Regions from separate parts of the Georgenia soli genome, predicted to be linked through region 1. Evidence: riboswitches for the same ligand, from Rfam matches in the RefSeq annotation. Region 1 holds a riboswitch; the other holds the start of a gene.
The links. Region 1 has a riboswitch for glycine ahead of gcvT (glycine cleavage system aminomethyltransferase GcvT). Riboswitches for the same ligand answer to the same signal wherever they lie in the genome.
Positions count from the first base shown of each region.

Region 2: linked by a shared signal. The riboswitch ahead of ATJ97_RS09675 (DMT family transporter) and the one ahead of gcvT (glycine cleavage system aminomethyltransferase GcvT) in region 1 are both predicted to bind glycine.

Region 1 is NZ_PDJI01000004.1:37,357-52,283, reverse strand. Features, by position in the region: gene ATJ97_RS01715 (DNA gyrase/topoisomerase IV subunit B) at 1-43, opposite strand, end outside; gene ATJ97_RS01710 (DUF7455 domain-containing protein) at 209-424, shown strand; gene ATJ97_RS19645 (hypothetical protein) at 515-679, opposite strand; gene ATJ97_RS01705 (helix-turn-helix domain-containing protein) at 676-1,332, opposite strand; gene ATJ97_RS01700 (GNAT family N-acetyltransferase) at 1,547-2,548, opposite strand; gene ATJ97_RS01695 (RNA polymerase sigma factor) at 2,837-4,078, opposite strand; gene gcvP (aminomethyl-transferring glycine dehydrogenase) at 4,396-7,245, opposite strand; gene gcvH (glycine cleavage system protein GcvH) at 7,296-7,679, opposite strand; gene gcvT (glycine cleavage system aminomethyltransferase GcvT) at 7,768-8,862, opposite strand; glycine riboswitch at 8,914-9,030, opposite strand; glycine riboswitch at 9,031-9,118, opposite strand; gene ATJ97_RS01675 (universal stress protein) at 9,205-9,600, opposite strand; gene ATJ97_RS01670 (DUF4192 domain-containing protein) at 9,730-10,890, opposite strand; gene ATJ97_RS01665 (polyprenyl synthetase family protein) at 11,080-12,162, shown strand; gene ATJ97_RS01660 (Rv2175c family DNA-binding protein) at 12,219-12,590, opposite strand; gene ATJ97_RS01655 (lytic transglycosylase domain-containing protein) at 12,776-14,290, shown strand; gene pknB (Stk1 family PASTA domain-containing Ser/Thr kinase) at 14,424-14,927, shown strand, end outside.
Region 2 is NZ_PDJI01000004.1:1,837,612-1,852,538, reverse strand. Features, by position in the region: gene ATJ97_RS09695 (hypothetical protein) at 1-28, opposite strand, end outside; gene ATJ97_RS09690 (ABC transporter ATP-binding protein) at 383-1,315, shown strand; gene ATJ97_RS09685 (ABC transporter permease subunit) at 1,312-2,250, shown strand; gene ATJ97_RS09680 (hypothetical protein) at 2,262-3,614, opposite strand; gene ATJ97_RS09675 (DMT family transporter) at 3,661-4,680, opposite strand; glycine riboswitch at 4,825-4,913, opposite strand; gene ATJ97_RS09670 (amidohydrolase) at 5,150-6,412, shown strand; gene ATJ97_RS09665 (trimeric intracellular cation channel family protein) at 6,438-7,163, shown strand; gene ATJ97_RS09660 (very short patch repair endonuclease) at 7,160-7,603, opposite strand; gene ATJ97_RS09655 (hypothetical protein) at 7,660-8,079, opposite strand; gene ATJ97_RS09650 (MFS transporter) at 8,079-9,386, opposite strand; gene ATJ97_RS09645 (TetR/AcrR family transcriptional regulator) at 9,490-10,179, opposite strand; gene ATJ97_RS09640 (NAD(P)-dependent alcohol dehydrogenase) at 10,295-11,338, shown strand; gene ATJ97_RS09635 (DNA polymerase IV) at 11,396-12,478, shown strand; gene ATJ97_RS09630 (CPBP family intramembrane glutamic endopeptidase) at 12,584-13,546, opposite strand; gene ATJ97_RS09625 (hypothetical protein) at 13,929-14,165, shown strand; gene ATJ97_RS20030 (hypothetical protein) at 14,210-14,416, shown strand; gene ATJ97_RS09615 (M18 family aminopeptidase) at 14,469-14,927, opposite strand, start outside.

The DNA.
Region 1 (14,927 bases):
GGCGCGCGGTGTAGCTGGACCCGGTGGCGATGGCGGTGGACACCCGACGATCCTAGGTTTTCTGCGGCGCCGGTTCCTGCTCCGACCCGCGAGTCGTGCGCCGGATCACCGCGACGGCGCCGGTGTCGGGGGCCACAGCTGCTACGCCGGGAGCGAACCGCCGCGCCCCCGCGGTATGGAAGGCGGGGTCTGATGGTTGTATGTCGGTGTGAGCACTACGACCGATGTCCCCGCCCTGACCGCCCAGGACCGCTGCGACGCCTGCGGTGCGCAGGCGTACGTCCGCGTGCACATGGCGACGGGTGAGCTGCTCTTCTGCGCCCACCACGCCCGCAAGCACCAGGACGCCCTGCGCAAGGTCGCCACGCAGATCCACGACGAGACCGACCGCCTCCACTCCGAGGAGGGCGCCGCGGCCCGCTGACCGCGACCCGAACTGCGACGACGGCCGCCACCCGAACGGGTGGCGGCCGTCGTTGTCGTCGTATCACTTCTTCTCAGAGCTGCGCGCCAGTCAGAGCTGCGCGTCGGGCCGGGGGCGGTCCGTGCTGAGGAACGGGGTGCGCCGACGGGCGCTGCGGCGAGGGCTGAGCCGTGCGGCCCGGCCCCGCAGCATCTCGTCCATCGGCACGCCCAGGCTGCGTGCGGTGAAGGCGTCGATCAGGCTCGGGTCCATCATCTCTCCCTCCCCTCGGCAGGTCGGTCGTCGCTCGTCCCGGCGCCCGGGGGCGCGCCAGGATCGCGCGGAAACGCTCGGAACTGGATCTCGACGGTCCGGGCGCCGGGCGGGCGCTCGTTCTCGCTCCGGGCGCCCAGCCGCTCCCCCCACCGGGTGAGAAGCTCCGTGTACTCCTCGACCATCTCGGAGAGCTCCTCCCGGGTCGCATGCAGGTAGGAGTCCAGGTCGGCAGCGGCCCCGGCCCACTCCTCCTCACGGCCCGAGCGCTTGCGCTCGTGGTAGCGGGCGGCGGAGCGGTAGCGCAGCCGCAACCACTCGTCGCCGAAGATCGCGAGAGCCTCACGACCGGCCGGCGTCCGTGCACGCCCGTGCTCGATACGGGTGTCCGCCTCGACGACGCGCCAGAACTTCTCGCGCCCCGTGCCCCGCCCGGGCGCCTCCTCGATGAAGCCGTGCTTGGCGAGCTGGCGCAGGTGATAGCTGGTCAGGCCCGAGGACTCCCCGAGCCGCTCGGCAAGCTGGCTGGCCGTCGCAGGACCCGCCATCAGCGCGTCCCACAGCTGGGTGCGCAGCGGGTGCGCGAGCGCCTTGAGCGCCACGACGTCGAGGACGCGCTGGGGCCGCTCCTGCGGGGCGGGCTGGCCGGTGGTCATGCGAGAACCGTACCGATACAAAGGAGCCTTTGCAAGCACTCCTTTGCAACTAGATGTTTGGACGCCGACGGCGGTCCACCTGCGGTCACCGACGTATGGCGCATGGCGCGTAGTGGCATCGGCGCGTGGCGCCCACCCGCGCGTGGCGGTCGGTGGCGCCGCGGTTGGTTGGCGGTGGGCGGCGCCGCGGACGGTTCGCGGTGCTACGGCTCGGTCAGAGAGCCTTGGTGTAGGCAATGCCCTTCCGGTCGGCGCGATAGCCGAGGCGCGTGTACAGCGCCAGGGCCCCGGACCCGTTCTCGGTGTCCACGCCCAGATCGGCACGCTCCATGCCGGCGGCGGCGAACGCGCGCATGGAGGCGGCCAGCAGCGCGGGCGCGGCGCCCCGGCGGCGCCAGGCCGGCCGCACGCCTAGGAGGTCCGTCCAGCCGCAGGTGTAGCCCTGGACCTCCCAGTCCTGCTCGTAGGCCGAGGCGACCGTGTACCCTGCGACCTCGTCCCCGTCGAGCACCACGAAGCTCCAGTCCGGCCGGAGGTATCGCGAGCCGACCACCGACCGTTGCCAGTCCTCGGCAGAACGAGGCTCACTGCCCCAGTGCCCGGCGAAGGACTCGTTGTGGGCGAGCCTGACCGCCTCGGCCGGGACGTCGCCGAGGGGCACCAGCCGCAGGGGCGCCTCCAGGATGATCTCCGGGACAGGGTGAGCGGCGTCGAGCGGGCGGGTCATGTCGACGAACCAGCGCTCCGGGCGGAACCCCGCACGCTCGAGCAGGCGGCGCGCGGGCAGCACGTGCTCGTCGGCGTGCACCCGCATCACGGCGGGGAGCTCGCGCGCGGCAACGGCGACCTTCCGCCGGGCGCACTCCTCCTGCCAGCGCAGGACCTCCCGGCCGATGCCGCGGCCCCTCCATCCCGGATGGACGCCGCCCCAGCAGAAGGCGCGCACGGTGCGGGTGTCGCCCGGCCGGACCTCGACGACGCCGAACGCGCGCGGCAGGCCGTCGTTGTCGAGCCCGAGGATCGTGTCGGCGGCAGGGTCCTTCCAGCTGCCGTCCGTCAGCGTGTCGACAAGGTCGTCGGGCGTGTTGCGCTCCGAGGTGTCGTCGTGCGCCTCCACTGCCTGCACGAGCTCGTGCCAGGACGGCACGTCGGCGACGGCGATCGGGCGCCAGGTCAGGGCGGTGGCACGGGGCGGGGCGAGCGGCGGCGTCGTCATGGCCGCGAGCCTACGGGCGCCCCGGTGGCGAGCTCACGCTGATTTCCGGCGACGGGAAGAGCGCGTCGAGCGAGCGCTGCTCCTTCCGGAGCGCCCTGCTCGCGCCCCAGGCGTGCGCGGCGACGCTGACGGCCAGGGCCACGACGATCGGTCTGGAAGGCCATCTCGCACCCTGCGCACGCGGCACGTCGTCGTCGCCCGTCACCGGGATAGCCTGCGCCGCAGCGCCCGAAGAGCACGAGGCCCGCACCGTGACGGTGCGGGCCTCGTGCCGTGCGTGCGGGCAGCTCAGTCCAGGTAGTCGCGCAGGACCTGCGAGCGGCTGGGGTGACGGAGCTTCGACATGGTCTTGCTCTCGATCTGGCGGATCCGCTCGCGCGTCACGCCGTAGACCTTGCCGATCTCGTCGAGGGTCTTCGGCTGTCCGTCGGTCAGCCCGAACCGCATGGAGACGACGCCCGCCTCTCGCTCGGAGAGCGTGTCGAGCACGGCGTGGAGCTGCTCCTGCAGGAGCGTGAAGCTGACCGCGTCGGCCGGGACGACGGCCTCGGAGTCCTCGATGAGGTCACCGAACTCGCTGTCGCCGTCCTCGCCCAGCGGGGTGTGCAGCGAGATCGGCTCGCGGCCGTACTTCTGGACCTCGACGACCTTCTCGGGGGTCATGTCGAGCTCCTTGGCGAGCTCCTCCGGGGTGGGCTCCCGGCCCAGGTCCTGGAGCATCTGCCGCTGCACGCGGGCGAGCTTGTTGATGACCTCGACCATGTGGACCGGGATGCGGATGGTGCGCGCCTGGTCCGCCATCGCACGGGTGATGGCCTGACGGATCCACCACGTGGCGTAGGTGGAGAACTTGTAGCCCTTGGTGTAGTCGAACTTCTCCACCGCGCGGATCAGACCGAGGTTGCCCTCCTGGATCAGGTCCAGGAACAGCATGCCGCGACCGGTGTACCGCTTGGCCAGGGAGACCACGAGACGGAGGTTCGCCTCGAGCAGGTGGTTCTTGGCGAGGTGACCGTCGTTGGCGATCCACTGCAGCTCGCGGCGCAGCTTCGGTGCCAGGTTCTCGCTCTCGGCCGCCAGCTTCTCCTCGGCGAACAGGCCGGCCTCGATGCGCTTGGCGAGCTCGACCTCCTGCTCGGCGTTCAGCAGGGCGACCTTGCCGATCTGCTTGAGGTAGTCCTTCACCGGGTCCGCGGTGGCCCCGGCGGTGACGACCTGCTGGACGGGCGCGTCGTCGTCGTCGGCGTCCGAGACGACGAAGCCGGTCTCGCCGGCGGGCGTCTCGTCGTCCTTGGCCTCGGGCTCCTCGGCGACGTCGGGCACCGCCTTGAGCGAACCCTTCTTGGCGCGCGAGGCGGACTTGGCGGGCTCCGCGGGCTGGGCCTTGGCCGGCGCCTTCTTGGCGGCAGTCTTCGACGTCGCCTTCCGCGCCGCGGCCGTCTCGGCCGGCGCAGCCTGGTCCACCGGGGCCTCAGCGGGCTGGCCCGCCTTGCGGGCGGAGGTGGTCTTGGAGGCAGAGGAGGACGTCACGAATAACCTTTCGGCGGGGTGCGGGGGCCGACGATCGATCCGTTCAGACCGTCGCAACCCTATAATTATAGCCTCGGCGAGCCAGCCCGGCACCCTTGTTCGTGGTCGTGGCGACATCCGAGATCGGCGGGCCCGGCTGCCCGCCGCACCCGTCACAACGTCGCGACCCCCATGGTTATGCCCTCCGTCGGGCCCGTATCCCTGTGCGTGCGCGACGACGGTGCCCGCGCGCACGGCACGACGGCGCCCCGGGCGGTCCGCTCACGGACCGCCCGGGGCGCCGTCGGTAGCTCGTCGGCCGCCGTCCGCCGTCCGCGTCAGGACGTCGTGCCGTACGCCTCGACGGGCTGGCACGCGCAGACGAGGTGCCGGTCGCCGTAGGCGCCGTCCACGCGTCGCACGGGCGGCCAGTACTTGCCCTCGACCAGCGAGGGCACCGGGTAGACGGCCTCGGCCCGCGTGTACGGGTGGTCCCACTCCCCCGTCAGCATCTGCGCCGTGTGCGGGGCGTTGACGAGCGGGTTGTCCTCCTGCGGCCAGGCACCGGCCGCCACCTGCTGCGCCTCGGCGTGGATGGCCGCCATCGCCTCGCAGAACCGGTCGAGCTCGGCCAGGTCCTCGCTCTCGGTCGGCTCGACCATCAGGGTGCCGGCGACCGGGAAGCTCATGGTCGGGGCGTGGAAGCCGTAGTCGATGAGGCGCTTGGCGACGTCGTCCACCGTGACGCCGGTGGCGGCCCGCAGCGGCCGTAGGTCGAGGATGCACTCGTGAGCGACGTGGCCGCTCTCGCCCCGGTAGAGGACCGGGTAGTACTCCTGCAGCCGGGCGGCCACGTAGTTCGCGGCGAGAACCGCCGCTCCGGTGGCGCGCCGCAGCCCCTCCCCGCCCATGAGCGCGATGTACGCCCAGCTGATGGGAAGGATCGACGGCGAGCCGTACGGCGCCGCGGAGACGGCCCCGGAGCGCCGGTCGCCGTCCTGCGCCAGCGGGTGGCCCGGCAGGAAGGGCGCGAGGTGCGCCCGCGCCGCGACCGGCCCGACGCCCGGGCCCCCGCCGCCGTGGGGGATGCAGAAGGTCTTGTGCAGGTTCAGGTGGGAGACGTCCCCGCCGAAGGCGCCGGGACGGGCGTGCCCCACGAGGGCGTTGAGGTTCGCGCCGTCGATGTAGACCTGGCCGCCCGCGGCGTGCACCGCCTCGCAGACCTCGCGGACCTGCTCCTCGTACACCCCGTGGGTGGACGGGTAGGTGATCATGATGCAGGCGAGCCGGGAGGCGTGCTCCTCGATCTTGGCGTGCAGGTCCGCCACGTCGACGTTGCCGCCCTCGTCGGTGGCCACGACGACCACGCGCAGGCCGGCCAGCACCGCGGACGCCGCGTTGGTGCCGTGCGCGGAGGCCGGGATCAGGCACACGTCGCGCTCGGAGTCCCCGCGGGAGCGGTGGTAGCCCCGGATGGCCAGCAGGCCGGCGAGCTCGCCCTGCGAGCCGGCGTTGGGCTGCAGGCTCACGGCGTCGTAGCCGGTGGCGGCGGCCAGCCAGCGCTCGAGGTCGTGGATCAGCTCCAGGTAGCCCTCGACGTCCTCGGCCGGCGCGAAGGGGTGGATGCGGGCGAAGCCCGGCCAGCTGATCGCGGCCATCTCGGCCGCCGCGTTGAGCTTCATCGTGCACGAGCCGAGCGGGATCATGCCTCGGTCGAGCGCGTAGTCCTTGTCCGAGAGCCGGCGCAGGTAGCGCATCATCGCCGTCTCGGTGCGGTAGCTCGAGAAGACGGGGTGCGTGAGGTACTCGCTGGTGCGGCGCATGTCCGCGGGCAGGGCCACCTCGGCGGCCCCCCCGGCCGTCTCCTCGGGCCGCATGTCGTCCGCACCGCCGCCGGGGGCGGCGTCGGCCGCAGCCCCGACCGTCCGGGCGACCGCCGCCGCGAGCGCGGCGACGTCCTCGTCGGTGGTGGCCTCGTCCACGGAGACTCGCACGCGGTCGCCGTCCTCGACCCAGACGGTGATGTTCTCCTCCAGCGCCGCCCGGCGCACGGCCTCGGCCTGCCCCGGCACGTCCAGCTCGAGGGTGTCGAAGTAGTGCTCGTGGGCGAGGCGGACCCCCGCCCGCCGCAGCCCGGCCGCGAGCGCGCGCGTCCGGGTGTGGACGCCCTCGGCGATCTCCCGAAGCCCGTCGGGCCCGTGGTACACGGCGTACATCGAGGCCATGACGGCGAGCAGGACCTGGGCGGTGCAGATGTTCGAGGTGGCCTTCTCCCGGCGGATGTGCTGCTCGCGGGTCTGCAGCGCGAGCCGGAGCGCGGTGTCGCCGTCGGCGTCGCGGGAGACCCCGACCAGCCGGCCGGGAAGCTGACGCTCCAGGCCCTTGCGCACGCTCAGGTAGCCGGCGTGCGGACCGCCGAGACCGAGCGGCACCCCGAAACGCTGGGTGGTGCCGACTGCGATGTCCGCGCCGAGCTCGCCGGCGGGCGTGAGGAGCGTCGCCGCCAGCAGGTCGGCCGCGACGACCACCTGCGCGCCGGCCTCGTGGGCGGCGCCGACGACCCGGTCGAGCACCGAGCGGGGCAGCACCCGCCCCGACGCGCCGGGAAGCTGGACGAGCACGCCGAAGACGCCGTCGAGGTCGACGCCGTCGAGCCCCTCGGCGAGGTCGGCGCGCACGAGCTCGATGCCGAGCGGGGCCGCCCGGGTCTCCAGCACCGCCAGGGTCTGGGCGAGGGTGTCCGCGTCGACGACGAACCGGCCCCCCGCGCCCTTCGTGGCCCGGCGGGCCAGCAGCATCGCCTCGGCGGCCGCGGTCGCCTCGTCGAGCATGGACGCCCCGGCCACCTCCAGGCCGGTGAGGTCGATGACCATCGTCTGGAAGTTCAGCAGCGCCTCGAGGCGGCCCTGGGAGATCTCGGGCTGGTACGGGGTGTAGGCGGTGTACCAGGCGGGGTTCTCCAGCACGTTGCGCTGGATGACCGGCGGGGTGAGCGTGTCGTAGTACCCCTGGCCGATCATCGAGGTCCGCACCGTGTTGCGGGCGGCGAGGCCGCGCAGGCGGGCGAGCACCTCGTGCTCAGACGCGGCCTCGGGCAGGCCGGCGGGTGCGCCCTCGTCCTGGATCGAGTCCGGGACGGCCGCCTCGACCAGCTCCTCGAGGGTGGTGACGCCGACGGCGGCGAGCATCTGCTCCTGCGCGCCGGCGTCGGTCCCGATGTGACGGTCGGAGAACGCCCTCACGCGCCCTGCCCCTCCACCAGCGAGGCGTAGCCGTCGGCGTCGAGGAGGCCCTCGGGCAGGTCGGTCACGCGCAGGGTGTAGAGCCAGCCCTCGTCGTACGGGTCGGAGTTGACGGTCTCGGGCGAGTCGACGGCTGCCTCGTTCACCGAGAGGACCTCGCCCCCGGCGGGGGCCACGAGGTCGGAGACGGACTTGGTGGACTCGATCTCGCCGCAGGACTCGCCGGCCGAGACGGTGGCGCCGACCTCGGGCAGGTCGAGGTACACCACGTCGCCGAGCGCCTCGGTGGCGTAGGAGGTGATGCCCACGCGCGCGGTGTCGCCGTCGACGGCGATCCACTCGTGGTCGGCGGTGTACTGGCGGTCGTCGGGGTAGCTCACGGGTGGCTCCGTTCGGTGCGGGAATGACTGGTCGGGGACGAGGTGCGGGACGGACGCCGTGCGGCGCCGTCAGGTCTGGTGCGCCGGGTCATCGGGGCCGGCGGTAGAAGGGGAGGTCGACGACGGTCATGGGCTGGCGGCGGCCGCGCACGTCGGCCTCCAGGACGGTCCCAACGGCGGCGCGGGCCTCGTCGAGGAGCGCCATGGCGATCGGGCGGCCGAGCGTGGGAGACAGGACGCCGGAGGTCACCGTGCCGATCTCGCCGTCGCCGTCGAGCACCGCGCTGCCCGCGCGGGCGGCGCGCCGGCCCTCCCCGGCGAGACCGACGAGCGTCGTCCCGGTCGGGTTCTCCGCGCGCCGGGCGAGGGCGTCGCGGCCGACGAAGTCATGCTCGAGGTCGACGACGCGGCCCAGCCCGGCCTCGTAGGGCGTGACGTCGCGGGTGAGCTCGTGCCCGTACAGGGGCATGCCGGCCTCGAGCCGGAGCGTGTCGCGGCAGGCGAGCCCGCACGGGACCACCCCGGCGTCCGAGCCGGCCTCCAGCAGCGCGGTCCACAGGTCGACGGCGGAGGAGGCCGGGGCGGACAGCTCGAACCCCACCTCGCCGGTGTAGCCGGTACGGGCGAGGAGTACGGGCACGCCCGCGACCTCGGCGGGGGCCGACGCGTAGTACCGCAGCGCTCCGAGGTCGGCGTCGGTGACGCGCTGGAGCACCTCGGTGGAGACCGGGCCCTGCAGCGCCACGAGCGCACGCGCCTCGGTGCGGTCGGCGATGTGGACGCGCTCGCCGGAACGGACGGTCAGCTCGTCGAGCACGACGGTGCGGTTGGCGGCGTTGGCGACGACGAGGAACTCCGTCTCGGCGAGGCGGTAGACGATGAGGTCGTCCAGCACCCCGCCGTCGGGCGCGACCATCATCGTGTAGCGGGCCCGCCCGACGGCCAGGGTCGAGCTGCGGGAGACGAGGGCGTGGTCCAGCGCGTCCGCCGCCCCCGGGCCGGACACCTCGATCTGGCCCATGTGGGACAGGTCGAACAGGCCGGCGCGCTCGCGCACCGCGGCGTGCTCGGCGAGGTCGGAGGTGTAGCGCAGCGGCATCTCCCAGCCCGCGAACGGTGTGCTGGCCGCGCCGGCGTCGCGGTGCACGGGGTAGAGCGGGGTGCGCAGGAGGTCGGTGGTCATGCGTGGAGCTCCGTCGGTCGTCGGGCCGGTGCGCGGTCGCGCACGTCGAACGGCTCCCCCTCTGTGCTGGTTACCTGAGAGCTTCGGGATCCCCGTGGATCCCTTTCACCGTGGGTGAGCCGTCACGCGCCGCACGAGGCCGCGCGTGGGACTGCTTTCCAGAGTGGCCTGATCGACACGGTGCTGGAACCTGAGAGATTGCCGGGGCGGTTGCTCCTTCGGTGCGTCGCGAGGACGACTCTCCCGTGCCGACTCATGACGGCCCGATATGCAGTTTGTGGCGGCGCCCACTACCGGCTCCCGCGTGGCTGCACGCTACCACCGCCCGCGGGGCGGGCAGCCTCAGGGGGCGCTGACGGGTTTGACGGCGAGGACGGGGCAGGGCGCGTCGAGCAGGATGCGCTGCGCGTTCGAGCCCAGGATGAGCTTGCCCACGGGCGAGCGGCGGCGCAGTCCGATGACGATGAGCTCGGCGCCGACCTCCTCCGCGGTCGCGACGAGCGACTCCGCGACATCCTCGGAGCGGCGCAGCTGCCGGATGTCGTACGCGATGTCGGCGTCGTCGAGGAGGTCGCGCACGGTGTCGGCCTCGGCCTCGAGCGTCGAGCTCTCCTCGCCCTGCGAGCGGCGCGCGAGGACCACGACGAGGCGCGAGTCCCGCCGTCGGGCCTCCGTCACGGCCGCGTCGAGCGCCGCCGAGCCTTCCTTCGTGGTCACGTAACCCACGACGACCGCCATACCTGCTCCGTTCCTGCCGCCGAGAGGGCGGCCCCCGGTGACCGTGGCGGGGACGTTACCCGATCGGCGGCCCGGCCAGGACCCGGAGAGCGCGTGGCGGGCCGGGAGAGCGGCTGCGGGACGGGTCCGTCATCGACGCCCCACCCACGCGGGCGGCACGCCGGCGTCGAGCGCGGCGACCACCAGCTCGGCCAGTCGGTGCCCGGGCTCCTCGGCGAGGGCCTGCCGCGCGACGACGTCGGCCCGCGCCCCCTCGTTCCCCCACCACGCGAGGTAGGCCAGCAGGCCGAGGGCCGGGCCGCCGTCGCCGGGCGGTGCGTGCGCCGCTACCCGGTGGGCGAGCGCGATCGCGGCGCCGACGGCACCGAGGTCCGGCGGCGTCTCGGTCTCGAAGGCGCGCACGACCACGTCGGGGTCCAGGAACTCCGCCGTGCACGCGCCCCCGCCCACCATGGCCGCGGCGACGACGGCGTCTCGGACCACCTTGTCCCCGAGCGCGACGAGGAGCCTGCCGAGCGCCTCGGCGGACGCCCCGCCGGCCGGGCCCGGTCCGGCGCTGGCGACCGCACCGTCCCACAGGCGTGCCGCGTCCTCCCGCCAGCGCTCGAGCGGGAGCTGGTCGCGGGCGGGCCGGGCGCCGGGTACGCCGAACGCCGCCCCGCGCACGAGAGGCGCACCGCCGCAGGAGCGCAGCACCGCCGCCCGGCGTCGCCGCTCCTCCTCCGCCGCGACGTGCGCAGCCCCCAGCGCGTCGGTGTCCGTCACCCGTTCGACCCCCAGGTCGGACCGCCGGCCGGTGGCGCCGTACCCGGCGACGACCATCGCGAGGGCCCCCGCCGACGCCGAGAGCTCGGCGAGGGGGCGACCGGCGGCGGGGCAGCAGTCGCACGCGTCGAGGTGCGCCCAGCCGTCCGGGCCCACGACCCACGTCTCGAGGTCGGGGGCGACCGGCCACAGCTCGGCGTCCAGAGCGTCCGTGAGGTGGGCGACGACGGCCTCCAGCCGGCCGGAGTCGTCCGGGGTGTCGGTGTAGAGCACCAGGAGCCCCTCGTCCGGCTCCGTCGCGGCGACGTGGCCCGCCAGGACCGCCGCGGCCGCGGGACCCCTGCTGGGCTCGTCGAGGTCGCTGAGGTCCATGCGTGCCACGAGCCCGACCCGGCGCGTGCCCTGTGGCGTGCCGGTCAGGGTGACGAGGACGGCGGACTCTGCGGGGTGGAAGCCGAGCCGGTACGGCACGAGGGCGAGGAGGTCGCAGGACTCGCTGAGGCGGATGGTCTGTGCGGTGGTCATGGGGCCATCCAGCCCGAGGCGGGCGCCGGCCCGCCCGCGCCCTGTGCACAGGCAGTGCCGCGGCCCTGCCTGTGCACGGAGCACCGTTCAGGCCACGGCTGTGCACAGCGTCCCGTCGGGCGTGCCGCACGGGCGAACCTCACTCCCGACCGGACGTCCGACCCGGTCCTGTCCGCATAGGGTCGGGGCATGCAGAGCGTTCTGACCGACCTTCGCGACGCCGTCTCGACGCGCGTCCTGGCCGCCCTCGACGAGCGGACCACGCCCTTCGCGGACGTGGGCGCACCGCTGGGCGAGTTCCTCGCCCCGGCCAGGTCCCTGCTGGGCGGCGGCAAGCGGCTGCGGGCGCTGCTGTGCGGCGCGGGGTGGACCTGCGCCTCCTCGGCACCGCTGGAAGGGCCGGTGGTGCTCGCCGGCAGCGCCCTGGAGCTGTTCCAGGGGGCGGCGCTCGTGCACGACGACGTCATGGACGACTCCCTCACCCGCCGCGGCATGCCCGCCGCCCACCGCCGGTTCGCCGGCGAGCACGCGGAGCGCGGGTGGCTGGGCAGCGCCGACGCCTACGGCCAGGCCGGCGCCATCGTCCTCGGCGACCTGCTGCTCTCGCTGTCCTCGATGGAGATGGATGCCGCGCAGGCGGCGGCCGGCCCGGCGGCAGGTCCGCGCGCGCGGCGCATCTACGACGCCATGACGGCCGAGGTGGCGCTGGGGCAGTACCTCGACATCCGCTCCCAGGCCCAGCCCTGGGAGGACGACGGCGAGGCCTCGCTCGCCCGCGCGCTGCAGGTGGTCCGCCACAAGTCGGCGCGGTACTCGGTGGAGCACCCGCTCGTGACGGGTGCCGCGCTCGCGGGCGCCGACGACGACCTCCTCGCCGCCCTCTCCGCCGTCGGGCTGCCGCTCGGCGAGGCGTTCCAGCTGCGCGACGACGAGCTCGGCGTCTTCGGGGACCCTTCCACCACCGGCAAGCCCGCCGGCGACGACCTGCGCGAGGGGAAGCGGACCGTCCTGCTGGCGATGACCCTGCAACGGGCGGACGGGGCCGACCGGGCGTTCGTCCAGGAGCGGGTCGGCGCTCCGGACCTGGGCGACGACGAGGTCGCCCGTCTCCAGGACGTCATGCGGGCGACCGGCGCCGTCGAGGCGCACGAGCGGCTCATCGCGGAGCGTCACGCCGCCGGCCTGGCCGCGCTGGAGGCCGCATCGCTGCCCCCGAGGGCGGACGCTCTCCTGCGCGAGCTGGCGGACGCCCTCACCCGGCGCACCGCCTGAGCGTCGCCCGGCCGCGCCCGCGGTACCGCGGGCGGGGTGCGACGGTCAGTCCGCGATCAGAACGCGATCGTCTGGGCGGCTCGCCGGACCGCGTGCGTGCGGCGCGCGCGCAGGGCGGCGATCGGCGTCTCGTCGAGCTCGTCGTGCCGCGTGTACAGCCAGCGGAACGACTCCTCCGGGTCGTAGCCGGAGTCGGCGAGCACCATCAGTGTGCCGCGCAGCGCGGGCAGCGGGCCGGGGCCGTCCTGCTCGTCCGGGCCGAGCAGGAGCTCGGCCGGCACCGACAGGGCGTCGTTCGGTCCACGGGGCACCGCCAGCAGCTTGTGGTCGCGCAGCATCGCGCGCACGTCCCGCAGCCGGATGCCGATCAGCTCGGCCACCTCGGGCACGGAGTACCAACGGGCAGGCTCCTCAGGCACGACGCTCACGGGAGGAGCCTATTCGGATATTCGGACAAGCGGTTGTCGACACGCCACACTAGTCGCTAGTGTCACACTCGTTTCATCAGTCACATGTGCACCACCGACAACACAGTTCACACGAGAAGCCCCGGACAACGGGACTCGGGCGTCTGCGAGCCGGTGTCCCCCTGTGCACGTTCCTTGGAGGATCGATGTCGAAGGTCGAGAACGCCTCTCGCACCACTGCCCGCACCCACGCGGGACGGGCCGGTATCGGTCTGGCCCTCGCCGCGACGACCGCCGTCGGCGTCGCGGTCCCGGCCGCCACGGCGCAGGCGGCCCCGGTCCCGACCGGCGCCGGCGTGCACGGCGCCACGGTCGGTGCCACCGCGCTCGCCCCGCAGGCCCGCACGTCGACGCCGACGATGACCTACCGGGTGCAGTCGGGCGACACCGTCTCCCACATCGCCGCCCGCACCGGGTCCTCGGTGAGCGCGATCGTCCGCGCGAACAACCTCGACTCCCGCGCGCTCATCCGCGTCGGGCAGATGCTGAAGATCCCCTCCGCGGCGGCCCCCAGCGCGCGCCCCGCGGTCAGCGTGGCGAGCACGGCGGGTGCGACCGTCACCCACACGGTCGCCGCCGGCGAGACCGTCTCCGAGCTGGCGAAGAGGTACGGCACGACCGTGTCCGCCGTCGTCCGGGCGAACGGCCTGTCCTCCCCGGACCGCATCTACGTGGGTCAGCGACTGACGTTCTCGGGCGTGGCCGCGCTGCCCAGCTCCTCCGCCCCGGGTGCCACCGCCGTCCCGACGGCCCCGGCCCCGGCCCCCGTCGCCGTCGCGACGCGCAGCCACACCGTCCGTGCCGGGGAGACCGTCTCGGGCCTGGCGAAGAAGTACGGCACCACTGTCAGCGCGATCATCGGCGCGAACAACCTGCGTGCGTCGGGCCTGATCTACGTCGGGCAGAAGCTCGTGCTCCCCGGCTCCGCCGCCTCCTCCCCCGCCGCGCCGGCTCCCGCGGCGCCGACGAGCCCGGCGCCGGCCGGCGCCTCCTCCGGGACGTACACCGTGCGCTCCGGCGACACGGTCTCGGGCCTGGCCAAGAAGTGGGGCACGACCGTCTCCGCCGTCATCGACGCGAACCGCCTGAGCGCGTCCGGCCTGATCTACGTGGGCCAGAAGCTCCAGGTCCCCTCCACGGCGGCGGCGACGCCGTCCACCACGCCGACCTCCACTCCCCTCGTGCCGAGCACCTTCCTCGGCCGGACCTACCCGGAGGCCACCGTCGCCTCGGCGAACGCCAACAAGGCCACGCTGCTGGCCACCGGCGTGCCGTCGCGGGCGCACATGCAGGCACTGGTGGCCCAGGTCGCCGCCCAGATGGGCGTCGACCCCGCGCTCGCGCAGGCCCACGCGTACCAGGAGTCCGGCTTCAACCACGCCTCCGTCTCCCCCGCCAACGCGATCGGCACGATGCAGGTCATCCCGTCCTCCGGGGAGTGGGCGTCCGACCTGGTCGGCCGCAAGCTCAACCTGCTCGACCCGTACGACAACGTGGTGGCCGGCGTGGCGATCATCCGCCAGCTGCAGCGCACGGCGCCCGACCTGGAGACCGGCATCGCCGGGTACTACCAGGGCGCCGGCTCGGTGAAGCGCAACGGGATGTTCTCCGACACCAAGATGTACGTCGCGAACGTCAAGGCGCACATGAACCGCTTCTGACGTCGTCACAGGCGTCCGGGACGCCGGGACGAGGGCCGGGCCACGGGGCCCGGCCCTCGTCGTCACACCCCGTCCGGCGTGAGATACGGCATGCCGACCGCCCGCGCCGACCCGGGGCGGTTACCCTCACGTCGTGGACGCCGCGACCCTCGACCCGATGATCGGCCACCTGGTCGACGACCGGTACGAGGTGACCTCCCGCATCGCGCGCGGCGGGATGGCGACGGTGTACCGCGCCACCGACCGGCGCCTGGACCGCACCGTCGCGGTGAAGGTGATGCACGCGCACCTGGCCGAGAGCCCCGACTTCGTCGCCCGGTTCCGGCGTGAGGCGCGCGCCGCCGCCCGACTCACGCACCCCGGCGTCGTCGCGGTGCACGACCAGGGCCTCGCGGGCGAGGCCAGCTACCTGACGATGGAGTACGTCGACGGGCCCAACCTGCGCACGCTGCTGCGTCGTGACGGTGCCCTCCCGCTCGGCGAGGCGCTCTCGCTCACCGACCAGGTGCTCGACGCGCTGGCCGCCGCCCACCGGGCGGGACTGGTGCACCGCGACATCAAGCCGGAGAACGTCCTGCTGACGCCGGAGGGCCGCGCCAAGGTCGCCGACTTCGGGCTCGCCCGGGCCGTCACCGAG
Region 2 (14,927 bases), 1.8 Mb from region 1:
GCGCGAGACCCGTCATGGCGGTTGCCACCTCCTCACGGTAGCCCGAGCGGTCCCGACATCTGCGGCCTTCGGCCCCGGTCGAGCGAAGCGCCGGCCGCCACTACTGGACGGTCTGTGGCACTTCGAGCCTCCGCAAACCGGCCAGAAGACGTGCAAACCGTCCAGGAGTCATCGCGGAGCCGCACGAACCGTCCAGGAGTCGTCGCTGCACGCGGCGGGCAGAAACCCTGACACCCGCACGCCGACCCTCAGGGGCGAAATCAGGCCCTTCCCCGATCCGCAGACTGCGCGGTCCGAATTGACTGGGTCCCGACATCACCGGTGCGGGTGCAGCGGGCACGACGCCGCCGCGGACCGGTCGACCACGACTAGAGGGCTCACCATGATCGAGGCACGCAACCTCACCAAGCGCTACGGCTCCAAGACCGCCGTCAACGGCATCAGCTTCACCATCCCGCCCGGCACCGTCACCGGGTTCCTCGGACCCAACGGCGCGGGCAAGTCCACGACCATGCGGATGATCGTCGGCCTCGACCGGCCGACCTCCGGCACCGTGACCGTCAACGGCAGGCCGTACGCCCAGCACCGCTCCCCGCTGAAGGAGGTGGGTGCGCTTCTGGACGCCAAGGCCGTGCACAGCGGCCGCAGCGCCCGCTCCCACCTGCGCACCATGGCCGCCACCCACGGGATCCCCGTCCGGCGCGTGGACGAGGTCATCGAGATGACCGGCCTCTCCGCCGTCGCCGGCAAGCGCGTCGGCGGGTTCTCCCTCGGCATGGGGCAGCGCCTCGGCATCGCGTCGGCCCTGCTCGGCGACCCCCGCACCCTGATCCTGGACGAGCCCGTCAACGGCCTGGACCCCGAAGGCGTGAAGTGGGTCCGCACCCTGGTCCGGCAGCTCGCGGCGGAAGGCCGCACCGTGTTCCTCTCCTCGCACCTCATGAGCGAGATGGCGCAGACCGCCGACCAGCTCGTGGTCATCGGCCGCGGCGAGATCATCGCCACCGGCGCCGTCCAGGACGTCATCGACTCCGCCACCGGAGCCGTCGTCAGGGTCCGCACCCCGCAGGCCGCGGAGTTCGCCGGTCTGGTCCGCGCGGCGGGCGCCGTCGTCGATCCCACGGACGACGGCGGGCTCGCGGTCCGCGGCGTCACCCCCGAGCTGGTCGGCGAGACCGCCGCCCGGCACCGCATCGTCCTGCACGAGCTTTCCCTCCAGCGCGCGAGCCTGGAGGAGGCCTACATGACCCTCACCCAGAACGCCGTCGAGTACCGCTCCGAGACCACCCACGAGGCCATGGAGGCCGCCCGATGAGCACCACCGCCACCACTCCCGCCAGCCCTGGCAGCCCCGGCACCGCCGGATCGACCACCGCGGGGTCGCCCACCGCCGAGTCGCCGGCAGCCGGCCCCGGCGCCCGGGCGACCGGTCCAGGCCGCGCCGTCGTCCCTCTCGACGGCTCGGCGCGCCTCACCTTCCTCGGCGTGATGAAGGGAGAGTGGATCAAGCTGCTCTCGCTGCGATCGACGTGGTGGACCATGGGCATCACGGTCGCGGTCATGACGCTGCTCGGCCTCGCGCAGGCCTCCTCGCTTCAGTACTTCGCCGAGGACGCGGCCGCGGCGGGTGCCACCCTGTACGGCGCCGAGGTCGTCATCGGCGGCTACCAGTTCGCCACGGTCACGATCGCGGTGCTCGGCGCTCTCCTCATGACCGGTGAGTACTCCACGGGCATGATCCGCTCCACGTTCGCGGCCGTCCCGTCCCGGCTGCCGGTCCTCGCGGCCAAGGGGCTCGCGCTGGTGGTCGTGACCGTCGTCGTCAGCGCGGCGAGCATCGTCGGGGCGTACCTGGTCGCCCGTCCCGCCCTCGGGAACTACGACCTCGTGCCGTCCCTGAGCGACGCGACCACCTGGCAGGCGTTCGGCGGCATGACGTTCTTCTTCGTCGCGGCCGCCTTCATGGCGCTCGGCCTGGGCGCGGTCGTGCGGCACACCGCCGGCACGATCACCGCCGTCCTCGGCCTCCTGCTCCTGCTGCCCGGCGTGCTGCAGTTCGTCCAGATCGACTGGGTGCAGGACCTGGTCGCCGTCCTGCCGCTGCCGGCCGCCGTGTCCTTCCTCAGCCTCGGCGCGCTGCTCGGCACCAACGAGCTCCTCAGCCCGTGGCAGGGCGTGGCGGTCGTCAGTGCATGGGCGGTCGCGGCCCTCGTGGCGGGGGCGGTCAGCCTGCGTCGTCGGGACGCCTGAGGAACGGCGCGCTACACCCGGGCGGCGTCCCGGCGCAGGCGCCACCAGGCCATCGCGGTGTTTCCCAGCCCGTCGACCGCCAGGAGCACGCAGGACAGGATCCGCAGCCACGACGGCTGGTCGCTCCAGAACCCGAGCAGGCTCGCGCCGACCATCACCGCCGCGAACAGCTCGAACAGGCCGACCGTCAGGTGCAGACGCGGCCGGCGGTGCAGGTACCGGCGCAGCCGGCTGAACGGGTCGTTTCCCGACGGCGCCCGGACCAGGTCGTCCCGCAGCGCGGCTCCCATCAGCCGGGCGGTGCCGGTGGCCTCGATCCGCTCGCCCGGCCCGAGCAGGGACACCGCGTCGGGACCCGGTCCGCGCGTCGTCGGACCGGCAACCTCGGCCGTCGCTCCGGCAACCTCGGCCGTTGCACCGGGAGCCTCGGCCGTCCGCCCGGGAGCCTCAACCACCCGTGCGATCTCGGCGGGGAGCCCCAGGGCGGCCGCCACGGCGGCCAGGAAGTGGTCGCCGTCGGGCGCCTGCGCGGCGGCGACCAGCGCCCTCCCGACGCCGGGGTCGAGGTCGGGGTGCTCGGGGAGGTCGCCCTCGCCGAGCCGGGCGGTCCGCAGCCGCTGCGCGAGCCGCTCGGCGGCGGACCCCTCCGGCACCGACGCGGGGACGACGGCGGCCATCGGGGGCGCCCAGGAGAGCTCGAGGTACAGCGCCCTGCGGCCCTTCCCGGCCACGTACGTGACGGCCCGAAGCTCCCCGCTGCGGCTCATGGCCACGTACGGGAACCCGAAGGACCACCTCCCCGGCGGCTCCGGCTCGAGGTAGGTGCCGTCGTCGGCGACCGCCAGCATCCAGGGGCCGAGCCGGTGCGCGGTGAGGGGCAGCCGGGCGCCGGCGACCAGCGCGCGGGCACCCACGAGGCCCTCACCGCGCCAGGCGTGCACCGACCGCACCCGTCCGGGGGCTTCGTCGAGCTCCGGCTCGACCGGCTCCGCCGGGGTGCCGTCCGGCCCGACGGCGAGCACGGGCCCGCCGCCCGGACCCACGGTGGTCGGGGCGTCCACCAGGACCGTCGCGCGGAGGTGCCGCGCCAGCGCCACCACCAGCGCGTCGACGTCGGTGCCCGGCCGGGGCACGCCGTCGGCCCCGGCGGTCGCGACCCGGGCGTCGTCGTCGACCGCGACACGCACGAGAACCCGGCCCGGCAGGGCCGCGACGTCACCGTCGACGACGGCACCGAGCACGCCCCGGGCGTGCAGCACGGCGGCGACGTCGGACTCGCGGGTCGGGGCGTCCTCGCGGCGGACGGTGAGCGTGAACGGCTCCCACGGAGCGAGCGCGTGCGGCGAGGGGGACGGCTGGTCCATGGGGCTCCTGATCGGGGGAGTGCGGGCGCCCGATCGTACCGACGCGTCAGCGCACCTCTGCGGCGGCCCGCGCGTCCGTCGCCTGCCGACGGCGGTGCCAGCCTGCCGCCAGGGGCATGAGGGCCGCCAGGACGACGAGCCCGGCACCGATCGCGGCCAGCAGCGAGATCGACTCGCCGAACACCGCGGCGCCGAGCAGGAGGGCGACCACGACCTCCCAGTAGGACAGCGCCGAGAGCTCGGCGGAGCGCAGGTGCTTGCCCGCGACCACCAGCAGACCCAGCGCGAAGAGGCCGCAGACGAGGAAGAACGTGACCGCCCAGGCCCAGTTGGTCGCCGTCATGCCGGACAGGTCGGGGCGCGTCACGGCGACCATCGCCGCGGCACCGACGCTGCCGAAGAGGAAGTTCCAGAAGTTGCGGACGTCGGCGGGCATGTCCGCGCGGTAGCGGTAGCACAGCAGGGCCGCGCCGTAGAGGACGCCGGAGGCCGCAGCGAGCACGATCCCGAGGATCTGCTCGTCCGAGCCCGGCGGCCTGGTCCCGCCGATCAGGCCGGCCGCGAGCATCATCCCGACGACGCTCGTGGTCAGGGTGGCGACGGCCAGCTCGGTGACGTGCTCCTTGAGCAGCACGCGCGCCAGCACCGTCGCGATCACGGGCCCGAGAAGGTGCAGGACGACGGCGAGCGAGAGGCTCGTCAGCACGGTCGCCGAAAGATAGGTCGCCAGCGACAGCCCGAGGAAGATGCCGCCCAGCACCACCGACCAGGACAGCCGGGTGCGGCGCAGCACGCCGAGCCGACGGGTGGCGGCGAGGATCACGAGCATGCCCAGCGCGCCGGCCAGCATGCGTCCGAGGGTGAGGGCCTCGCCGATGACGGCCCCGGGGGGAGACGCCATGCGGCCGAAGACGCCGGCCGCACCCATGGCGGTGGTGGAGACGATGATCGCGACGATGCCGAGGCTGCGGTTGCGCCCGTGCGCTGCGGGAGCGTCGCTCGGGCGTGGCTGCCCGCGGGCGGGCGTGGCGGTGGACGGCGCGGAGGTGTCGGTAGAGACGGCCACGGAACTCCTCGTGACAGGGCGCGCGAAAGGCGCGCACGAGCGGGTGCGGTCTTCCCCGCTCTGTCATCGGACCTGAGAGCTTTCGCGGGCCAGGGCCCGCTTGCACCATCGGTGAGCCCGTCAGGGCTGCTTTCCAGAGGAGCCTCGCCGGCGGCGGTTCTGGGGCCTGAGAGATTCCCGGGGAGGTTGCTCCTTCGGCGCCCGCTGATGCGGGACTCTCCCGCCGCGGTTCGGTGGCTGTTCAGTTGTGGACGTTTCAAGTATGCCTTACCGGACGGCACTGTCCGGTGACTGCGACGCCCCGGGCGCGGGTGGGGTTCGTCATAGGGCGATCGCGGGCGCCGGCCAGGCCCGGGGCGAGATGCGCCGCCTGTGCGGCCAGAGCATGCTGAGTGAGGCATCAACCCTTCCCGGCGAGGCCTGCGGGGCCGGCCGGCAGGGGACACGGCGTGGCGGAAGGACGAGCGAGATGAGCGCAGCATCGGCCGCCGAGGCCGTTCTCGACGGCGCGGCCGGCATCCGGCAGTGGCAGGAGGACCTGTACCGGGACCTGCACGCGAACCCCGAGCTGGGGCACCAGGAGACGCGCACCGCGGGGATCGTCGCCCAGGAGCTGAGGTCGCTGGGGTTCGACGTGCACGAGCACGTCGGCACCACTGGCGTGGTGGGGGTCCTCACCAACGGCGACGGGCCGGTGGTGCTGGCCCGCGCGGACATGGACGCGCTGCCCGTGGCCGAGGCGACCGGCCTGCCGTACGCGAGCACGGTGCGCGCGGTCGGCACGGACGGCAAGGAGGTGCCCGTCATGCACGCCTGCGGGCACGACGTCCACGTCGCCTGCCTGCTCGGGGCGGCACGCCTGATGGCCGGCGCGAGGTCGTCCTGGTCCGGCACGTTCGTGGCGCTGTTCCAGCCCGCCGAGGAGCTCGCCGAAGGAGCCAGCCGCATGGTCGACGGCGGCCTGGCGCAGCTGGTGCCCAAGCCCGACGCGGTCCTCGGCCAGCACGTCCTGACCTACCCGGCCGGCACCGTCGGCACCCACGCCGGCCCCTTCCTCTCGCTGGGCCAGAGCATGCGGGTGACGGTGCACGGGCAGGGCAGCCACGGGTCGATGCCCCACCTCTCCGTGGACCCGGCGGTGCTGGCGGCGATGATCGTCGTCCGGCTGCAGACCGTCGTCTCCCGGGAGATCAACCCGGACGAGTTCGCCGTGCTGACGGTGGGGAGGATCGCCGTCGGCACGAAGAGCAACATCATCGGCGACCACGCCGTGCTCGAGCTGAACCTGCGTGCCTACAGCGAGGAGACGCACAAGAAGATGGTCTCCGCCATCGAACGGATCGTGCGCGCCGAGTGCGCCGCGTCGGGCTCGCCCAAGGAGCCGGAGTTCGAGACCTACGACAACTACCCGCTGACCGACAACGACCCGGACGTCACGGCCCGGGTGGCTGCGGCGTTCCGCTCGCACTTCGGTGACGCCGCCACCGCGGTGGGCCGGCAGACCGCCAGCGAGGACTTCTCCATCGTGCCGCGGGCGCTGGGCGCCCCCTACACGTACTGGGCGCTCGGCGGCACCGACCCCGAGCTCTACCGCAGCGCGGCCGAGCGCGGCGCCCTGGCGACAGAGGTCCCCGGCAACCACTCGCCCCGCTTCGCGCCGGTGATCCAGCCGACCCTGCAGACGGGCACGGCCGCCGTCGTGGTGGCCGCGCTGGCGTGGCTCGCGGCCTAGCCGCCGGCGAGGGGGATCGTCCGACGTGGCGGCAGACGTGACGGAGCAGCTCAACACCGTCCTCCCGGACGTGTTCCGGGCGCTCGACCTCACCGGAGTCTTCCTCAACGGCGTCCTCGGGGGCACGATCGCCCGCCAGCGGCGGTTCGACCTCGCCGGCTTCGTCATCCTCGCCATCGTCTCGGCGCTCGGCGGCGGCATGCTGCGCGACACCCTGCTCCAGGCCGGGACCCCGGTGGCCCTCACCGACCCGTACTACCTGGGCACCGCGATGTCCGGCGCGCTCGTCGCGTTCGTCATCCCGCTCGGTGGGCGGTGGTGGTCGCGCACCTTCCTCGTCGGTGACGCCCTCGTGCTCGGGTGCTGGGCCGCGACCGGCTCGACCAAGGCGCTCGCCGCCGGTCTCGGGGTGCTGCCGGCCGTGATGCTCGGCGTCATCACGGCCGTGGGCGGCGGGATGATCCGCGACGTCGTCGTCGGGCAGCCGCCCGTGATCTTCGGCGGGAACACGCTGTACGCGACGTCGGCCGTGCTCGCCTCGCTCGTGGTCATCGGCATGAACGGGCTCGGTGAGCAGACCCTCGGGATGGGACTGGCGATCGTCGTCGGCGCCGGCCTGAGCATCCTGGCCCACTGGCGCCAGTGGTCCCTGCCCTACGCGCCCACCGTGCAGCTCCCGAACCTGCGACCGCGATGGCGCCGCGAGGGTTCCGCCCCGGGCGAGGACGGTCCCGCGCCGGGCCGCGACTAGCCTGCGGGCCGCCGCGCACGGACGGCGTCGATCACGAGCCGCGCGGCCTCGGCGGGGTCGTCGTGCTCCCACACCCGCACCACCGACCAGCCGACGGCCTCGAGCAGGGCGGTGGTGTCGGCGTCGCGCGCCTGGTTCGCGGCCAGCTTCTGCGACCACCACGCGGCGTTGGCGCGCGGCTGGGTCCCGTGCTCCGGGCAGCCGTGCCAGAAGCAGCCGTCGACGAACACCGCGACCCGCGCGCGGGTGAACGCGATGTCGATGGTCCGGCGCCGGTTGCCGGGGACCGGGTAGTTCACCCGGTACCGCATCCCCGCCGCATGGAGACGGCGGCGCAGCAGCAGCTCGCACCCGGTGTCCCGCCGCGCGGCGACGGACATCCGCCGCGAGACCGCGGCCGAGGACGCCCCCGGGTGGGGCGGGACGCGTGTGCTCGTCATGGGGCCTCCGTGCCCCCCAGCGTAGGCCGGCGTCCCTCGTCGCCCTGGGCCTCGCGTCAGCGCCCGACCGGACGGACCGCCGCGTCCGCGAGCCAGTCCGTCGCCGCGGCCGCGCCGACGACGACGGCGAGCAGCCCTCCGTAGAGCGCGACCGTGACGCCCAGGGCCACGGGGGACAGCACCGAGAGCCGCTGCCAGTCCTGCGCGGCGGCGCCGGCGGTCGCGACGACGACGCTCCCGGCCGCGAGGAGCGCCCGGCCGGTCCGCCGTCGTCCCAGGGCGGTCGCCACGGCCCCCGGGAGCAGGGCGGCGACGAAGGTGACGACCGCGACGAGCATCCCGGTGGTCCCGGCGTCGGGGCGCTCCCCGGCCGCCAGCGCGGCGAGGCGCAGGAGCCACACGCACACCCCGCCCGCGACCCCGCCGACGCCGAGCGTGACGACGACGCCGGCAAGCACGCGGGCGGCGCCGGGCATCAGTCCGGGTCGGCCGGCTGGCGGCCGGGCCGCTGCCGCGCGAGCAGCGCGGCGCCGACACCGCCCACCGAGAAGGTGAGCGTGGTGACCGTGACCAGGAGCAGCGGGGCGGTCCAGCCGCCGGTGGCCGAGTTGAGGGCCCCCGCCAGCGGAGCGGCGAAGGTCGCCGCCACGTAGCCGCCGGCCTGGACGCGCGCGGACACGGAGGCGGCCTCACGGTCGGTGCGGGCGACCCGGGCGATGATCGACAGGATCGCGGTGAAGCCACCTCCCTGGGCGATGCCACCGACGATCGCCCACGTCGTGAAGGCCTCGGGCGCGACGAGGAGGCCCAGCGGCAGCGCCACCCAGAAGCCGCCGATCACGGCGACGGGGACCCAGGCAGGGGCGCGGGTGGCGATGAGCGGCACGCCGAACGACCCGGCGATGGCGGCGATCTGGAACAGCGAGGCGGTGGCGCCGGAGGCGGCGGGGTCGAGGCCGCGGGTGTCGGCGAGCAGCGTCGGGAGCCAGGCGGTGACGGCGTAGTAGGAGAACGACTGGCCGCAGAAGGCCACGAGCAGGAGCCAGCCGATCCGGTTCACCCGCTGGGACGTCCGTGCCGTGATCGCGGCCGGCGGCTGCTCGGCCCGGCCGGTGGGTGCCTTCCCGTCTGCGCCGGCCGTGCCGGTCGCTCGGGCCGGGGCGGCGGTGGCGGCCGCAGCGTCGGCGGCTGCCGCGGCGGCGGTCCGCCGGCGGGCGAGCCACATCCAGTACGCGGCGCCGAGGGCCGCGAAGATCCCCCAGGTGGCCAGCGCCCCGCGCCACCCGACCATCGCGGCGAGCGGCGCCGTGCCGAGGGAGGTGATCATCGAGCCGACGTTGAGGGCCGCGGTGTACACGGCCGTCACCGTCGAGGTGCGCCGCCAGTGCACGTCCCGGCGGATCACCACCGGCACGACGATGTTCCCGATGGTGATCGCCGCCCCGATGACCACCGTGCCGAGGAACACCGCCCACGCCGGGCCGGCGGAGCGGACGATCGTCCCCGCAAGCACCCCGAGGAGGCACGCGACGACGGCGAGCTCCGCTCCCGCGCGCCGGATCACGCGCGTCGCGAGCGGGGTGGCGAGGGCGAAGCAGAGCACCGGCAGGCTCGTGAGCAGCCCGGCGGTGGTGGCGGAGAGGCCGAGGTCGGCGCGGATGTCGCCGATCACCGGGGCGGGTGCCACGATCGGCCCCCGCAGGCTCAGTGCCACGAGCACGACTCCGGCGACGACGGCCCAGGGCATCACTCCCCGTGCCGGGGACGGCAGATCGGTCGACATTTGCTCTCGATCGTAAGCCGGGTCGCGCGGCGGTCCGGCCGCGGTCCGGCTGCCGGCCCCGGAGGCCGGCGGCAGCCGTCCGGCCGGTCCGGCGGGTGGTGCCTCAGCGGCGAGGCCCGGCTCCGTCGTCGGGAAGGAGCCGCGCCAGGGAGTCCAGGACGACGTCGAGGCCGAACTCGAACTCGTCCCCGAAGTCGTAGCCGGGCTGCAGGACGCGCTGCGTGGCGTACTCCACCAGGTGCGGGTACTCGCCGGGGTCGAACTGCGCGGCGATCGAGCTCGCCACCTCCGGCGGCGTCTCCGTGCCGGTGAAGGGCAGGCCGGCCTCCTGGACCGCGAAGCCGTAGAGGAAGGCGTCGAGCAGGGCGTAGGCGTGCCCGGTCATCTCCACCGAGAAGCCGGCCGACCGCAGCGTGGCGAGCACGGCCTCGTGGTGGCGCAGCGTGGCGGGCCCCGGGGTCGCGCGTGACTCGAGCAGCGCGATCGCCCAGGAGTGCCGCCGGAGCACGAGCCGGGCCGACGACGTGCGGCGCCGCAGCTCCTCGCGCCAGTCCCCGTCGGGCGAGGGGAGCTCCATCTCGCCGAAGACCACGTCGACGACGCCGTCCAGGATCGCGCTCTTGCTGGCGACGTGGTGGTACAGCGACATCGGCCGGACGTCCAGCGCGGTCGCCAGGGAGCGCATGGTGAGAGCCTCGAGTCCGCGCTCGTCGGCGATGGTCATCGCCTGCCGGAGCACCCGCTCGCGGCTCAGCGGTGCTCGTGCGCTCCCGGCGGGTTCCGGCTGGGCCAATGTTGCGCTCCTCGTTCTCTGGACGTTCTCTGGACGACCGTACTTTGTAAGGGTACGCTCCCGTACTAAGTAAGGCAGACCGCCCGGGGCTGCCCGACGATGCGAGGAGCCGAAGATGGCCGCGAAGCAGGACGTCGCTGAGAACACGGACGGCGGGACGGTGACCGCGGGCACGCTGCGCGCGGTCGTGCACGAGGAGTACGGCCCCGCGGAGGTGCTCCGGCTGGCGCAGGTCCCGCGCCCGCAGCCCGCGGACGGCGAGGTGCTCGTCCAGGTCCGCGCCGCCGGTCTCGACCGGGGCGCGTGGCACGTGATGACCGGGGAGCCGTACCTCGGCCGCCTCGCCTTCGGGCTCCGCCGGCCGAAGAACCCGGTCCTCGGGATGGAGCTGGCCGGCACGGTGGTCGCGCTCGGGCGGGGCGTGAGCCGGTTCGCCGTCGGCGACGAGGTGTACGGCGTGGGGAGGGGGAGCTTCGCCGAGCTCGCCGTGGCCAAGGAGGGGCAGCTGGCCCGCAAGCCCCAGACGCTGAGCTTCGAGGAGGCGGCCGTCGTCCCGGTCTCGGCCGCCACGGCGCTGCAGGGCCTGGTCGAGGTGGGCCGTGTCCGCGCCGGGCAGCACGTTCTCGTCACCGGGGCCTCCGGCGGCGTGGGCAGCTACGCCGTGCAGATCGCCAAGGCCCTGGGCGCCGAGGTCACGGGCGTGGCCGGCCCCGCGAAGCAGGACTACGTGCGCGGGCTCGGTGCCGACCACGTCCTCGACCGCACCCGCGAGGACCCCGCCGACGGCACGCGCCGGTACGACCTCGTCCTCGACATCGCCGGCCGGCCGCCCCTCCGGGCGCTGCGCCGGGCCCTGGCACCGCGGGGCACGGCCGTGCTGGTCGGCGGCGAGGGCGGCGGGAAGCTGACCGGCGGCATGAACCGTCAGCTGCGGGCGGTGCTCCTGTCGATGTTCGTGCGTCAGCGGCTGGCGATGTTCGTCAGCATCGTGCGCGCCCCGGCGCTCGAGCGGCTGAGCGAGCTCGTCGAGAGCGGGCTCGTGATGCCCTCGCTCACCGGGACCTACCCGCTGGACCGGGCGCCGGAGGCGATGCGGGACCTCGTCGCCGGGCGCGTGCGGGGCAAGGTGGCGATCGTCCCGGGCGACGGAGGGCTGTAGCGCCTCGGGGTGACGAATCGCCTGGCGGGGCCTCGCCCGGGCGGGAAGACTCGTGCCATGAGCGACGGCGCCAGACCATGGGTGCTGCACGTGGACCTCGACCAGTTCATCGCCGCGGTGGAGATCCTGCGCAGGCCCGAGCTTGCCGGCTTGCCCGTCATCGTCGGGGGCCGGGGCGACCCCACGGAACGTGCGGTCGTCTCCACGGCGTCGTACGAGGCGCGGGAGTTCGGCGTGGGGTCCGGGATGCCGCTGAAGACGGCGGTCCGCAAGGTGCCGGACGCCGTGTTCCTGCCGGTCGACGCCCCGGCCTACGAGGCCGCGTCCGAGCAGGTGATGGCGGCGCTGCGGGACCTCGGCGGCGTCGTCGTCGAGGTCCTCGGCTGGGACGAGGCGTTCCTCGGGGTGCGCACCGCGGACCCCGAGGCGCTGGCGCGGCGTGCGCAGGCGGCGGTCCTCGCCGCCACGGAGCTGCACTGCTCCGTGGGGATCGGCGACAACAAGGTGCGCGCGAAGATCGCTACGGGGTTCGGCAAGCCGCGCGGGATCTTCCGGCTCACCGCGGAGAACTGGTTCGAGGTGATGGGGGACCGGCCCACGCGGGAGCTGTGGGGCGTGGGCGCGAAGGTCTCCAAGCGTCTGGCGGACCACGGCATCCGCACGGTGGCGGAGCTGGCGGCGGCCCCGCGCGAGGAGCTCGTCGGGGAGTTCGGTCCGCGCATGGGGCTCTGGTACAGCGAGCTCGGGCACGGCGTCGGGCCGGCAGTGGTCGACGACAGCCCGTGGGTCGCCCGCGCCCACAGCCGTGAGACCACGTACCAGCACAACCTCACGACGCGGGAGCAGGTGAGCGCGGCGGTCCGCGAGCTCGCCGAGCAGGTCTTCGAGGACACCGCACGCGAGGGCCGGCCGGTCTTTCGTGTGACGCTGAAGGTCCGCTACGCACCTTTTGTGACGAAGGTGGTCGGGAAGAAGCTGCCCGAGCCGACGAGCCGCCGCGAGGACGTCCTCGCCGCGGCCGCGGCGCTCGCGGACCGCCTCGACGGCGACCGCGAGGTCCGGCTGCTCGGCGTCCGGGCCGAGATGGTGATGCCGGAGGAGGACCACGTCGAGCGCACCCCGGTGCGGGGGCGTCTGTAGCGACGGCGGCTGCTTCCCGGGCGCCCGCCGGCTTCGTGGGTGCCCACCGGCTTCTCGGCCGCCCGCCGGTTCTTGGACCCGCCGATTTCGCAGGCGCCCACCGACCTAAGGTTCGCGCGTGCCTCGTCGCGGTCCGCCGCCCTCGAGCGGCACGCCGGACCGATCCGGACCCCGCCGTGCGGCGGGCGTCCTGCGGTCGGCCGCCGTGGCCGCCGCCACGAGGATCCACAGCGCCGCGCCGAGGATGAGGTTGTAGACCACGTCGGGTACGCCGACCATCGCCGGGGAGGCGAGGATGAACCCGCTGGCGGTGATCGGCACGTGCATGAGGATCGCCAGCAGCACGCTCCGGGTGTGGGTGTAGACCCACACCATGAGCACCCGGTAGGCCAGGAACCAGGGGACGATCGCGGCGACGGAGAGAGCCCGCGGGACGGTCCCGGTGTCGGCCGGTACCCAGAGCGGCAGGTGCAGCACGAACCACGGCAGGGCCACGAGGAGGCCGGTCACCAGCACCCCGTGCCGCCGGCCGATCTCGTGCGCCGCGAACCCCGTCCAGGCGATCTCCTCGAAGAAGCCGGCGAGCAGGCCTGCCACCAGTCCGGCCACCAGCAGGCTCGCCCGGTCCTCCGGCGTGATGATGCCGGGGAGGAAGGCGTTCGAGGTGAGCGACAACGCCAGGAGCGTCGTCGTCATGAGGACCGGCGCGGTCAGCAGGGCGGCCGCGTACCAGCGGACGCCCACCCGCCACCGGATCAGCCGAGCGCCCAGGTCGCGCAGGCCGGCGGCGCCGAAGGCGAGGGTGGTCGTCAGGACGGCCGCGAGGGTGTAGCTCGCGGGACCTGCCAGGACCGCGACGCCGTACATGGCCGGCGACAGGTCTGCGGGGGTCGAGGGTGCAGTGCCGGTGCCGGTTACGCCGAGGAAGGCGTTGACGAGTACTCCGAGGAGGAGCACGAGCGCGAGTACCAGGACGTAGAAGAGCAGCACCGCGTGCCTCGCGAAGAAAGGACGGACGGAATTTTCTGGCCCTGTCTCCATGGCGGCGGCCGCCTTTCCGAGCTCCACGCGTGAGAGCCGGGCGGTCGCCGTCGATGTTTCCTGCGCCCGCCGTCCAGTTCTGTGCGACCGGGGTTCCCGCGCGACCTCATTGTCCGTACCGCTGGGTATCGCCCACGCTACCTCTGCTCGCACCCGTCTCGCCTTGTTACGGCGGTCCGACGTGCCGGGGCCAATCTCCTGGCGGTCGGCCGTCGGTCGGCGGGCGGAATGTGAATGGCGGCACTTTAAATTTCCGCTGAGCGCGCTCCCGGTGACCTTGTCGATGCTTGACCCAAGAAGAATATCGGCTAAACTTGAGAGACCTCCACGGGAATTCCTCGTCACGCCTTTGTGCGGACGCTCACGAATTTCGCCGCGGAGGTTTTTCACATCTTTCGAGAGGAGATACGTGCGGCTCAAGAAGAGCATGTTGCCGGCGCCTCCGCCCGGCACCGAGTGGTCCCTGCGGCAGCGCGGGGACAGCGTCCGACTGAGGTTGCGGACCAAGGGCTTGTTCGGGACCGAGATCGGGAGGTGGAGCACCGAGGCTTTCTCCCGTCTGGCCCCGGATCCGGTCACCGCGCTCACTGACGTGGCGACCCAGATGGTCGCCGCCGCGCAGGTGGAGATCGAGGTCGCCGCCTGAGCGGGCGCGCCCCACGGACCACCCAGGACGAGAGGAGCCCTCACATGTTGCAGCTCGACACGCCGGCCCGGAAGCACCGAACCGCCGCCCGCACCCCGCTTTACGTCGGGCCCAGGACCGCCGCAGCCGCCGCCGCCCCGGCGGCCACCGCACCGGCCACCCCCGCCCCGGCGGCACCCGCCGCGATCGACATCGTCGACCAGTGGGGCGCGCACTCGTTCCCCGCGAGCGACCCGCCGGCGAACTGGTGATCGGCAGGCGCCCGGAACGGTCCGGGCGCCTGCTGGCCCCGTGACAGCTGCCTCAGGCGCCGGCGAAGAAGGCCCCGGTGGCGGCGGTCAACGCAGCCACGTCGTCCACGTGCGCGAGCTCGCGGGCCGAGTGCATCGACAGCAGCGGCACCCCGACGTCGACCGTGCGGATGCCGAGTCGCGTGGCCGTGAGCGGCCCGATCGTCGACCCGCACGGGACGGCGTTGTTCGACACGAACTCCTGCCACGGCACCCCGGCCGCCTCGCACGCGCGCGCCCACAGCGCCGCGCCGTGCGCGTCCGTGGCGTAGCGCTGCTTGGCGTTGATCTTCAGCAGCGGCCCGCCACCCAGCGTCGGGCGGTTCACCGGGTCGTGGCGCTCGGGGTAGTTCGGGTGAATCCCGTGGCCGGTGTCGGCCGAGAGGCACCACGAACCCGCGTAGGCGCGGCGCAGCTCCTCCTGCGTGCCGCCCGAGAGGCGGGTGAGGACGTCGTCGAGGAACGGGCCGGA